One region of the Pinisolibacter sp. DMC19 genome, then DNA from elsewhere that is predicted to be linked to it. Evidence: predicted binding sites of a transcription regulator. Region 1 holds the regulator's gene; the other holds the start of a gene.
What was found. Region 1 encodes LexA, which represses DNA repair genes until DNA is damaged. Its sites were predicted from a motif close to TGTTCNNNNTGTGTTCNG; they were not measured.
Positions count from the first base shown of each region.

Region 2: the regulator LexA is predicted to act here: its motif matches at 4,369-4,386, upstream of ACT53U_RS15205 (YifB family Mg chelatase-like AAA ATPase).

Region 1 is NZ_JBQUZF010000001.1:304,245-310,266, forward strand. It holds gene ACT53U_RS01365 (molybdopterin molybdotransferase MoeA) at 1-667, shown strand, start outside; gene lexA (transcriptional repressor LexA) at 1,128-1,856, shown strand; gene ACT53U_RS01375 (ComEC/Rec2 family competence protein) at 1,959-4,622, opposite strand; gene gltX (glutamate--tRNA ligase) at 4,729-6,022, shown strand, end outside.
Region 2 is NZ_JBQUZF010000006.1:39,249-45,270, reverse strand. It holds gene olsB (l-ornithine N(alpha)-acyltransferase) at 1-625, opposite strand, end outside; gene ACT53U_RS15210 (ATP-binding protein) at 756-2,534, opposite strand; gene ACT53U_RS15205 (YifB family Mg chelatase-like AAA ATPase) at 2,812-4,344, opposite strand; gene ACT53U_RS15200 (substrate-binding domain-containing protein) at 4,459-5,412, opposite strand; gene gshB (glutathione synthase) at 5,423-6,022, opposite strand, start outside.

The sequences.
Region 1 (6,022 bases):
CGAGCTGGTGCCGCCCGGCGCCGTGCCCGGCCCCGACCAGATCGTCGCCTCCAACGGCTACGGCATTGCCGCACTGGTCGAGGACGCCGGCGGCATGATGATCGATCTCGGCATCGTCCGCGACGATCTCGCCGCCACCCGTGCCGCCATCGCCGGCGCCTTCGCCGCCGAGATCGACGTGCTGGTGACGCTGGGCGGCGCCTCGATGGGCGATCACGACCTCGTCCACCGCGCGCTCGAGGCCGAGGGCGTCGCCTTCGACTTCTGGAAGCTGGCGATGCGCCCGGGCAAGCCGCTGATGTTCGGCCGCCGCGGTCCGATCCGCGTCCTCGGATTGCCGGGCAATCCCGCCGCTTCGCTGGTCTGCGGCCTGCGCTTCGTCGCGCCGCTGGTCGCCGCTCTGGCCGGCCGCGGCGCCGCCGGTCTCGCCCGCGAGACCGCGATCGCCGGCCGCGCCATGCCCGCCAACGACGAACGCGCCGACCATCTGCGCGCCGCACTGCGCCACGACGCCGAGGGCCGGCTGGTGGCGATGCCGCTCGACAGTCAGGATTCCTCGCTGCTCTCGCGCTTCGCCGACGCCGACGCGCTGATCGTCCGGCCGATCCACGCCCGCGCAGTCGAGGCCGGCGAACCGGTCGAGATCATCCGTCTGCGTCACGTCTGAGGGCGCTCAGCGCCCGTTGGCGACCGACGGATGGACCATCGCTCGTCTTCGATCGGCGAGCGCCGGAACCTTCCTCCCGAAGAGCCGAGACCCGGCCCATGCGCCGCGCCGTACAGGTCGGCGCACGCGCCGCCGCATCGCCCTCCCGGCTCATGCGGAGCCCCGTCGCTCGCCGTTCGCGGCGATCGGAACGACGGCGAAGCGATCCGCGCGCACGCGGCGAGGCCCCCGAAACCCCACCGTTCACGCTTCCCCCTTGCAGAACATCCGCAGAACGCGTAGCGTGAGTTCGTGATTTGTACCCATCGCGAGTCGCCTGCCGGACCGGCCGAAGAGGCCGGTGGGAGTGCATGGTGCGGACGGGTACGCTCGAGTGCGGGGCTTCTTCGGGGCCCGCGGGGATGGAACATGCCGGGGCGGACGCCGATCGTGTCGCGCCGGCTGGCGAGGGAACGGGGTCATGCTGACGCGCAAACAGTTCGAACTTCTGATGTTCATCCACGAACGTCTGAAGGAGGACGGCGTTCCCCCCTCCTTCGACGAGATGAAGGACGCGCTCGACCTGCGCTCCAAGTCCGGCATCCACCGCCTGATCACCGCGCTCGAGGAACGCGGCTTCATTCGCCGCCTGCCCAACCGGGCCCGCGCGCTCGAGGTGGTGCGTCTGCCGGATTCGATGACGCCCGGCCTCGCCAGCCCCGCCCGTGCGCCGGGCTCGAAGGGCTTCTCGCCCTCGGTCATCCAGGGCACTCTCGGCAAGCCGCGTCCGACCGCGATGCCGGGTCCCACCGGCGAGGAGACGGCGGAGGTCGTGTCGATCCCGGTCATGGGCCGCATCGCCGCCGGCACGCCGATCTCGGCGATCCAGACCTACACCCACGCCATTCCGGTGCCCTTCGATCTTCTCGGCGGCGGCGAGCACTACGCCCTCGAGGTCCGCGGCGATTCGATGATCGACGCCGGCATCCTCGACGGCGACACGGTGCTGATCAAACGCGGCGACAACGCCGATTCCGGCGACATCGTCGTCGCCCTGGTCGACGAGGAGGAGGCGACGCTGAAGCGCCTGCGCAAGCGCGGCGCATCGATCGCCCTCGAAGCCGCCAACCCGGCCTACGAGACCCGCATCTTCGGCCCCGACCGGGTGAAGGTGCAGGGCCGTCTCGTCGGCCTGATCCGCCGCTACTGACGGGCACGCGGGCCGCCGACGGCGCGGACGGTGTCGACCGACGGCGGGAGGACGCCCCCGCGGACGGATTGGGCGTCGCGTCGCGCACGCGGATCACGGGCATCAGCGCAAGGGATCCGCCGTCTCGCCACGCTCGACGGTCTCGGGCGTTTCGTGATCGGGAGTGGCGGATGCGCCGCCGTCCGGCGGATCAGCCGTTACTTCGGCGAGCGCGCGGACGGCGTTCGGATCGCGCGGCGTCCAGGCCCGTGGCGTCGCCGGCAGGCTCGGCGTCACGGAGAAGGTGAGACGCGGTCGCGGCTGTGATGTTTCGCCGGTGATGGCCGATGGCGGCGACGCTTCTTCGACGGCGGTCGGAGGCGTCGGACCGTTTCCTCGCGCACTGCCGTCGCTGTGGGCTTCGGCAACCGGCTGCCGCAGGTCGGGATCGCCGTCCCGACCCTCCGGCGCGGCATCGTCCGTCGGATCGAGGCCGACGATCGATCGCCTCGTCTTGCCGGCGGACGCCTCTCGCCCGAGCGCTCCATCCACCCCCACATCGGCCGGTTCTACGCCGTCGGGCTTCGCCGCGGATGCCACGTCGATCGTCACCGCGCCGGTCTTCGCCCGGGCCACGCGGTCGAGCACCAGGCTCGTCGCGGCGCAGCCCGGCGGGGCGGCGAGTGCCGAGATCACGATGTCGGCGCGGCCGCAGTCCTCGACGAAGCCGCGCGGATGGCGCACCACCACGACCCGCAGGGGCAGACGCCCCGCGGTGGGCGCCGTTCCGCCTGCGTCGCCGCCCGTCGCCTCGTCTCCCCGGACGAAGGCACAGCCGATCGCGTCGCAGCGCCAGCCGTCGGCGATGCCGGGCGACCTCGGATCGCGCGCATCGGCATCGGCGGCGAGCCAGATCGCCGTGTCGAAGGCGTCGTCCTTCGTCGCCAGCACGTGCAACCGTCCGTCGTCGCCGCGCACCGCGACCGGCGAGCCGTGGCGGCCGATCATCACGTCGGCCCGCGGCCCGCAGCCTAGGAGGACGATCGACAGCACGCCCGGCACGAGGCCGAAGAGGCGGATCCTCGAGCGCCACAACGACAGCCACAGCACCGCGGCGACGCCGAGCGGCATCGCCGCCCAGTGCGGCGTGCCAAGCAGGCCGCTGCCGCCCGGCAGCGCCGAGGTCCAGCGCCCGACCGCCACCATCCAGTCGACGCCGAGCCCCATCACCCACAGCGGCAGCGCCTCGAGCCCGAAGGGCATGGCGAGAAACGCGACGACGGCGGCCGGCATCACCGCCATGCCGACGACCGGCAGCACCACCATGTTGGCGAGGATCGAATAGGGCGCGCCGCGATAGAAGATGCCGGCGATCACCGGCGCGGTGGCGAGACCGGCGATCAGCGAGGAAAAGGCGAGGCCCTCGGCGTGATGCCAGGCGGCGACCAGCGCATGGACGACCGGCCCGCGCGCCTCGGGCCGCGGCGGCCGCGCCGCGACGCGGATCTGCCACAGGTCCCACGAGGCGACCAGTGCGATCACCGCCAGGAACGACATCTGGAAGCTCGGCTCCATCGCCGATTCCGGATCGAAGAGCAGGATGCCGACCGCCGCCACCGCCACCGTGTGCATGGTGATCGCCGGCCGATCGACGATCACCGCGAGGAGCGCGATCGACACCATGATGTGCGAGCGCAACGCCGCGACCTGCATGCCGGACATCAACAGGTAGAAGGTCGCCGCGACGAAGGCCGCCGCCGCCGCCCATTTGCGGATCGGATGGTCGAGCGCCAGCCGCGGCGACAGCGCCAGCAGCATGCGCAGCACGATCATCACACCGCCGGCGACGAGGCTCATGTGCAGGCCGGAGATCGACACGATGTGGGTGAGCCCGGAGGCGCGCAGCGGCTCGCCGACGCTCTCCGGGATCGCCCGCTGCTCGCCCACCATGATCGCCGCGGCGATCGCCCCGGTGCCGCCGGGAAGCCCGGCACGGACGCGTTCGGCGACGTGGTGGCGCAGATCGCCGATCGGCGCAACGAGGCGATCGAGCCACCCCGGTTCGCCCGCCTCACCCGGATGCGCGCCACCGAGGACGTAACCGCCCGCCCCTCGCCCCTCGAACCACGCCCGCCGGGCGAAGTCGTAGCCGCCGGGCAGCACCGGTCCGTCCGGCGGCTTCAGCCGTGCCTTGAAGGCGATCACGTCGCCCATGCCCGGCGCCGTGCGGCCGCGCGCCAGCGTCGCGGTGACGCGCGCCGGCGTCGTCTCGGGTCCCAGCCCGCCGCCTTCCATGCGCGCGACGTCGACGGTCAGCCGCGTGCCGCCCTTGGCGGTGGCGTCGAGATCGACGACGCGACCGGCGACGGCGACGGTGCGCTCGTGGTCGAGCCGGGGGGCCGCCGCGCGCCACGAGCCGAAGGCGGCGACGAGCCCGCCGGCGATCACCGCGGCGAAGACCACGCGGCCGATCGCCCGCCCACCGCGCCGCCGTGAGACGGCGGCCGATCCGGCGACGACGAGGAAGAGGAGCGCCAGCGCGAGCGCCGACGGCTCGGCCGGCAGGGTGAACCACAGCGCCATGCCGCCGGCGAAACAGGCCGCGAGAAGCGGCGGCGCGGCACCCCGGGCGAGATCGCTCTCCGCCCCGTCGATCAGCCGGCGCAGCGTCTCTCCGAGACGCAGACGCCAGCCGCCGCCCGGAGGCTGCGCGAACCTCCGGTCGTCCTCCGCGCGATCGAGCACGCGCGGGGCGCCGAGGCGCCGCGGGGCTGCGTCGACGGACATGCACGAGGTTCCGGTTCGCTTTGCCGTCCCGACATGCTACACGATCCCGCGTCTGCCGCCATCGCCGCCGCGGGCATCCCCCTTTTCCTCCCGATCGGACCCCACCATGGTCGAGACCGTCGTCACCCGCTTCGCTCCCTCCCCCACCGGCTACCTCCACATCGGCGGTGCCCGTACGGCGCTGTTCAACTGGCTCTGGGCTCGCCACACCGGCGGCCGGATGCTGCTGCGCATCGAGGACACCGACCGGGAACGCTCGACCGATGCCGCCATCGACGCGATCCTCGACGGTCTGCGCTGGCTGGGCCTCGAGGGCGAGGGCGAGCCGATCTTCCAGTTCGTCCGCGCGAACCGTCACGCCGAGGTGGCGCTGGAACTGCTCGCCAAGGGCGGCGCCTACAAGTGCTGGGCGACCCAGGCCGAGCTCGAGGAGATGCGCGAGACCGCGATGAAGGAAGGCCGCCCGCCGCGCTACGACGGCCGCTGGCGCGATCGCGATCCCTCCGAGGCGCCCGCCGGCGCGCCCTACGTCATCCGCCTGAAGATGCCGCAGGAGGGCGAGACGGTGGTCGACGACCTCGTCCAGGGCAAGGTCACCTTCCGCAACGACGTGCTCGACGACTTCATCCTGCTGCGCTCGGACGGCACGCCGACCTACATGCTGGCCGTGGTGGTCGACGACCACGACATGGGCGTCACCCACGTCATCCGCGGCGACGATCATCTGACCAATGCCGCGCGCCAGAGCCAGATCTATCGCGCCATGGGCTGGACCGTGCCGGCCTTCGCCCACATCCCGCTGATCCACGGCGCGGACGGCGCCAAGCTCTCCAAGCGCCACGGCGCCCTCGGCGTCGATGCCTATCGCGCCATGGGCTACCTGCCGGAAGCGCTGAAGAACTATCTCGCCCGTCTCGGCTGGTCCCACGGCGACGACGAGATCTTCTCGATGGAGGACGCCGTCGGCTGGTTCGAGGTTTCGGACATCAACAAGGGCGCCGCGCGCTTCGACTTCGCCAAGCTCGAGAACCTCAACGGCGTCTACATGCGCCAGACGAGCGACGACGACCTGTGGGCGGCGTTCCGTGCCTTCCTGCCCCACACCGAGGACGGCCGCGCCCTGCTCGACAAGCTCGACGACGCCCTCGAGGCCAAGATCCGCAAGGCCATGCCCGGCCTGAAGGAGCGCGCCAAGACGCTGGTGGAGCTGCTCGACGGCTGCCGCTTCATCCATGCCGCCCGGCCGCTGCCGATGGAGGAGAAGGCCGCCGCCCTCCTCGACGAGGCCGGCCTCGCGGTGATCGCCGCGCTGGTGCCGCGCCTCGAGGCGGTCGCCGAATGGTCGGCGGAAGCGACCGAGGCGGTCGTGCGCGCCCATGCCGAGGAAGCCGGCCTCAAGC
Region 2 (6,022 bases), on a different contig from region 1:
CACAACCGATCATCGCGTCGATGCGGTGACGGCGGACATAGACCCAGATCGCCTGCCACAGCAGTTCGAGCGTCCGCTTGGCGCGCCACTGCGGCAGCACGCAGGAGCGGCCGAGCTCCAGGAACTCGAGATCGGCACGGGCGTCGAGCAGCGGCTGAACGTCGAATTCGCCGGCCGAATAGAAGCCGTCGTGGCGCTCGGCGACCGAGCGGCGCAGGACGCGGTAGGTGCCGACGATGCGCGGGCGGGTCTTGCCGAAGGGCTTGGATTCCGGCGCGTCGTGGTCGAGCACCAGGATGTGGTCGCAGATCGCGTCGAAGTCGTCGGCATCGCGGCGGGTCATCGACGTCCACATGTCGGGCACCGCCGACATTTCTTCGTAGAAGACGCGGTAGCGCAGTTCCTGCGCCCGCTTGACCTCGCCGACGGTGCGGGCGAGGCGCGCCTCGAGGCTGCCGATACGACCGAGCGGCGCCTGGCCGCGCATGCCGCCGAGAGGGCCGACCGGCAGCCGCAGACCGATGCCCGGCAGCACGTCGATGCGACCGGCGGGCAGGCGGCGGGGAGCGCCGATGCGGCCGAGCAGCGGAATGGGCGAAGCCGTGGAGGCGGAGGCGCGGAACATGGGCGACCCTATCGAGACGGAGCATGCCCGACGTCGACCGGCGCGCGCCGGTCCGTCGGCATGTTGTCGTCTGACCACGCCGGGGCAACACCGGCGTGACGGTTCCGCGAAGGATCGATGACGGTCCGGCTCAGCCGGCGGCGCGACGGCCGGCGAGGCAGTCGGCGCGACGGGCGAACAGGGCGGCGAGCCGATCGCGATCGATCGGCTTGACCATGGTGGCGTCGGCGCCGGCGGCGGCGGCGCGTTCGGCGGCGGCCGGGGTGGCGTCGGCGGTCAGCGCCACGACGAGGGCGCGCGGGCCCTCCTCCGGTTCGCCGGCGCGCAGCGCGCGGATGGCGGCGAAACCGTCGAGGCCGGGCATGTGGAGGTCCATCAGCACGACGTCGAAGGGGTGCCCCTCGGCGCGGGCGCGTTCGGCCCGCTCGACGGCGGCGGCACCCTCGCCGGCGACGGCGACGCGGTGGCCGGCGTGTTCGAGCGCGGCGCGACCGAGCAGCGCGTTGATCTCGTTGTCGTCGACCAGCAGCACGTCGAAGCCGGAGGTCGCTGGCGCGGCCGGACGCACGATCGTGCGGCCGCGGTCCTCGACGGCGAGGGCGACGACGCGGACGAGCGAGGCGGCGCGGACCGGGCGGACGAGATGGGCGGCGAAGCCGGCGGCCCGAAGCGAGGGCAGCGCCGAACGACCGGTCGGCGGCACCATGACCACCGCGGGAGCGGCGATGCCGCTCGCCCGCAGGTCGTCCAGCACGGCGGCGGGATCGACCCCGCCGTGGCCATCGATCAGCACGACGTCGAAACCGTCGCGACCGCCGAGCGCGGCGACGTCCTCGACCAGCCAGGCCTCGGCGCCGAGCGCATGGAGCCGGCGCACCAGCAGCGGCGGCTCGACGCCGGCGCGCGAGACGAGGGCGACGCGGCGGCCGCGCAGCGGTCGTTCGGGCTCGGCGGCGGGACCGACGGCGGGGAGATCGAGTACGAAGGAGAAGGTCGAGCCTTCGCCGGGTCTGGAAGCGAGCGCGATGCGGCCGCCCATGCCGTCGACGATGCCGCGGGCGATGGCGAGACCGAGACCGGTGCCGCCGCGGGCGGGTTCGCCCTCGGCCTCGACCCGGGCCCAGGCGTCGAAGATGCGCGAGGCCTCGGCCGGATCGATGCCGATGCCGGTGTCGCGGACGCGGAACAGCACGCCTTTCTCGACCCGTTCGACCTCGATGGCGACGCCGCCGGTCTCGGTGAACTTCACCGCGTTGCCGGCGAGGTTGATCAGCACCTGGCGCAGCAGCAGCGGATCGACGGCGACGGGGGCGGAGGCGGAAGACGCGACATGGCCGACCAGTTCCAGCCCCTTGGCCTGACAGGGCGGCGCCAGCAGCTCGACCACCTCCTCGACCACCGCCTCGAGCGCGGTCGGCACCGGGCGCGGCTCGACATGGCCGGCCTCGAGACGGGAGAGGTCGAGATAGCCGTCGACGAGCCCGAGCAGCGCGGTGCCGGAGGAGCGCAGCGCACGGACATAGGCCGTCTGTTCGGCGGTGAGGCTCGTCTCGCCGAGCAGGTCGGCGAGACCGAGGATGCCGGTCAGCGGCGTGCGGATCTCGTGGGCGGCGAGCGTCAGGAAATGGGCGCGGGCGTCGGCATCGACCGGGTCGGCGGACGGCGTCGCGGGCGCGGCGGCACCCTCGGCAGGCGTCTCGGCGACCGGGTTGAGGCGGTCGACGATCACCGCCAGTGCCGCGGCGACGGCGGCGACGATGACCAGATCGCGGGCGAATTCGGCATCGGCGACGGCGGCGACGGTCGCCAGCGCGATCGCCAGGAGCACGAAGCCGGCGTGACGGAGATGGCCGTGGCGGAATTTCGGCGAGGCGTCGGCTCGGGCCGATCCGGGAGGGGTGTCGATCATCGCTGGTCCGCCGCGAAGAGGGTCGAGGTCGGGTCCCACACGACCGCGGAAGAGAACCGCGGGCGCGTCGTCGCGCGACGGGCGCGCCGCCGTCTTCGGCGTGCCTGCCGCGATCATCGCCGGCAGGCGTTGCGAAAGGTTTGACGCGCGGGCGGGCGCGGCGGTTTTCCACCGGCGGCGGGGGTTTTCCACGAGCAAATCGGCCCCGGCGCGGCGGGGAGCCGAGTCGAGGGGCCGATCCGATCGATCGGCGGCGGCTTCGTCGTGCGGCGGCGCCTCAGGCGGCGCCGGCCAGACGCTCGCCGGCGCGGCGATAGGCGAAGCCTTCGGCGAGATGCAGCCGGGTGACGCGCGGCGCGTCCTCGAGATCGGCGAGGGTGCGAGCGACCTTGAGGACGCGATGACAGGCGCGGGCCGAGAGCCGCAGACCGTCCGTCGCCTCGGTCAGCAGCCGACGGGCGCCGGGTTCGAGATCGACCAGCTCTTCCACCAGGGCGGCGGGGATGTCGGCATTGGTGCGCAGACCGTCGAGGCCGCGCGCGGCGAACCGCGACAGCTGGCGCTCCCGCGCCCGGGCGACGCGGGCGGCGACGTCGCGCGAGCCCTCGCGCGACGCCGGCAGGAAGAGATCGGCGGCGGAGACGGCACCGACCTCGACCCGCATGTCCATGCGATCGAGCAGCGGTCCGGAGAGGCGGGCCTGATAGTCCTCGGCGCAGCGCGCGCCGCGGCGACAGGTATGGCCGGGTTCGCCGGCGTGGCCGCAGCGGCAGGGGTTCATCGCCGCGATCAGCTGGATGCGCGCGGGATAGGCGACGCGATGGTTGGCGCGCGCGATCACCACTTCCCCCGTCTCCAGCGGTTGGCGCAGGCCGTCGAGCACCTGCGGCGCGAACTCCGGCAACTCGTCGAGGAAGAGCACGCCGTTGTGGGCGAGCGAGATCTCGCCCGGCCGCGCCCGGATGCCGCCGCCGACCAGCGCCGCCATCGAGGCGGAATGGTGGGGCGCGCGGAAGGGCCGACGGTCGGTCAGCCGACCGTCGGCGAGTTCGCCGGCGATCGAGGCGATCATCGACACTTCGAGCAGTTCGCGGGGGGCGAGCGGCGGCAGGATCGAGGGCAGGCGGGCGGCGAGCATCGACTTGCCGGAGCCGGGCGGACCGACCATCAGCAGGTTGTGGCCGCCGGCGGCGGCGACCTCGAGCGCCCGTTTGGCGCTCTCCTGGCCGCGGACGTCGGCGAGGTCGGGCAGATCGGTCGCCGGCTCGCGCACCTTGGGGGCGGGGCGGGAGAGGACCTGGGTTCCCTTGAAGTGGTTGGCGAGCTGGGCGAGGCTGCGGCCGGCGACGATGGCGAGATCGGGGCTCGCCCAGGCGGCCTCCGAGCCGCTCTCGGCCGGGCAGATCAGCCCCTTGCCCAGCGCGCTGGCGGCGATCGCCGCGGGCAGGACGCCGTTGACCGTGGCGATGGTGCCGTCGAGCGCCAGTTCGCCGAGGGCGACGTGCTCGCCGAGCTGATCGCCGGGCATGGCGCCGATCGCCGACATGATGGCGAGCGCGATCGGCAGATCGTAGTGGCTGCCCTCCTTGGGCAGGTCGGCGGGGGCGAGATTGACGGTGATGCGCCGCTGCGGCAGGGCGAGGCCGGCGGCGAAGAGGGCGGCGCGGATGCGCTCGCGGCTCTCGCCCACCGTCTTGTCGGGCAGACCGACCAGCGCGAAGGTCGGATTGCCCGCCGTGATCTGGACCTGGACGTCGACCGGAACGGCCTCGACGCCCTGAAACGCGACGGTGGTGACTCTCGCGACCATGTTCCGCTCCTTGCACGAGAAGCATGGAACATTTCGCGAACGATTGCAACCCGTCGACGATCGCCACGTCTCCCAGGTTGTTTCATGCGAACATCGCCGGAACGGAGCCGGCGATCAGTCGGGCTTGGCCAGAAGGTCGCGGCGGGTGAAGACGTCGAAGCCGACATAGACCACTTCGGCGATCGGCTTGCCCTTGCGGCGGGCGGCGAGCATCTCGGCGATGCGCGCGCCCATCTCGGCCGGGCGCTGGCCGACGAGGACATGGGCGAGTCCGTCGCGCACCAACCGCTTCTCCAGCGGCAGCGCGTCGGCGACGACCAGGATCGGCTTGGCGCGGTCGAGACGATCCTTGTGACGGCCGGCGATCTCGCGCCACACTGCCTCGTCGAGCAGCGGCCAGGCGCCGATCGAGACCACCGCGTCGAGTTCGGGATGTTCGAGGATCACGCGGTCGACCGCCTGGGCGGCGACGCGGGCCTCGGCCGCGGTGGCGATCGGCGAGGCCGGGATCTCGCGCCAGTCGCCGCCGAGCGCGTCGCGTACGCCGGCGAGGCGATCGACCAGCACCGGCGAGGCGGCGTCGCCGGTGATCACGGCATAGAGGCCGCCGGTCGGCCGCCAGCGCTTCAACGAGGCGCCCAGCGCGCGGCCGAAGTCGCGGGCATCCGACCCGACGAAGGCGTCGCGGGTCGCGGCCGGCAGGTCGGCATCGTAGGCGACGACCGGGACGCCGGCGGCGCGCGCCGCGACGACCGCAGGCTGGACGTCGGAGAGCGAGGCGGGCGACACGGCGATGCCGGCGACCTTCTCGGCGACGAGATCGGCGATGATCCGGCCCTGACTGCGCGGCTCGTTCGGGCCCGGCGCCAGCATGGTGCATTCGGCACCGCCGAGCTTCGCCGCCGCGACCCGGCAGCCCTCCGCGACCGCCTCGTGGAACTCGCTGCCCGCCGTCGGGGCGATGATCACGAAGCGATCGGCCGCCGCCGCGGCATGCCCGCCGGCGAGGAGGCCGAGGGCGAGCGATGCGGCGAACAGGCGGGACGACGGGCGGGCTGCGGGCGGCAAGGGGCTCTCCTCAGGCGCGGGCGGCGGCGATCTTGGCCTCGATCCGGTCCCAGACCAGGGCCGCGATGTCGGGGCCGCCGAGGCGACGGATGGCGCGGATGCCGGTCGGCGAGGTGACGTTGATCTCGGTGAGCCAGTCGCCGATCACGTCGATGCCGACGAAGATCAGGCCGCGCTCGCGCAAGGCCGGCCCGATCCGCTCGCAGATCTCGCGTTCGCGCGGGGTCAGATCGGTCGCCGCCGCCTGACCGCCGCGCACCATGTTGGAGCGCAGATCGTCGGCGGCCGGGACGCGATTGACGGCGCCGGCGAACTCGCCGTCGACCAGGATGATGCGCTTGTCGCCCTGGCGGACCTCGTTCTGATAGCGCTGGATCACCCAGGCCTCGCGCCAGGTGGTGGCGAACATGTCCATCAGCGAACCGAAGTTCTCGTCCTCGCGTTTCACGCGAAACACCGCCGAACCGCCGTGGCCGTAGAGCGGCTTCATCACGATGTCGCCGTGCTCGGCGCGGAAGGCGCGGATCTCCTCGGCATCTCGGGTGATCAGCGTCGGCGGCATCAGGTCGGGGAATTCGGTGACGAAGATCTTCTCCGGCGCGTTGCGGAC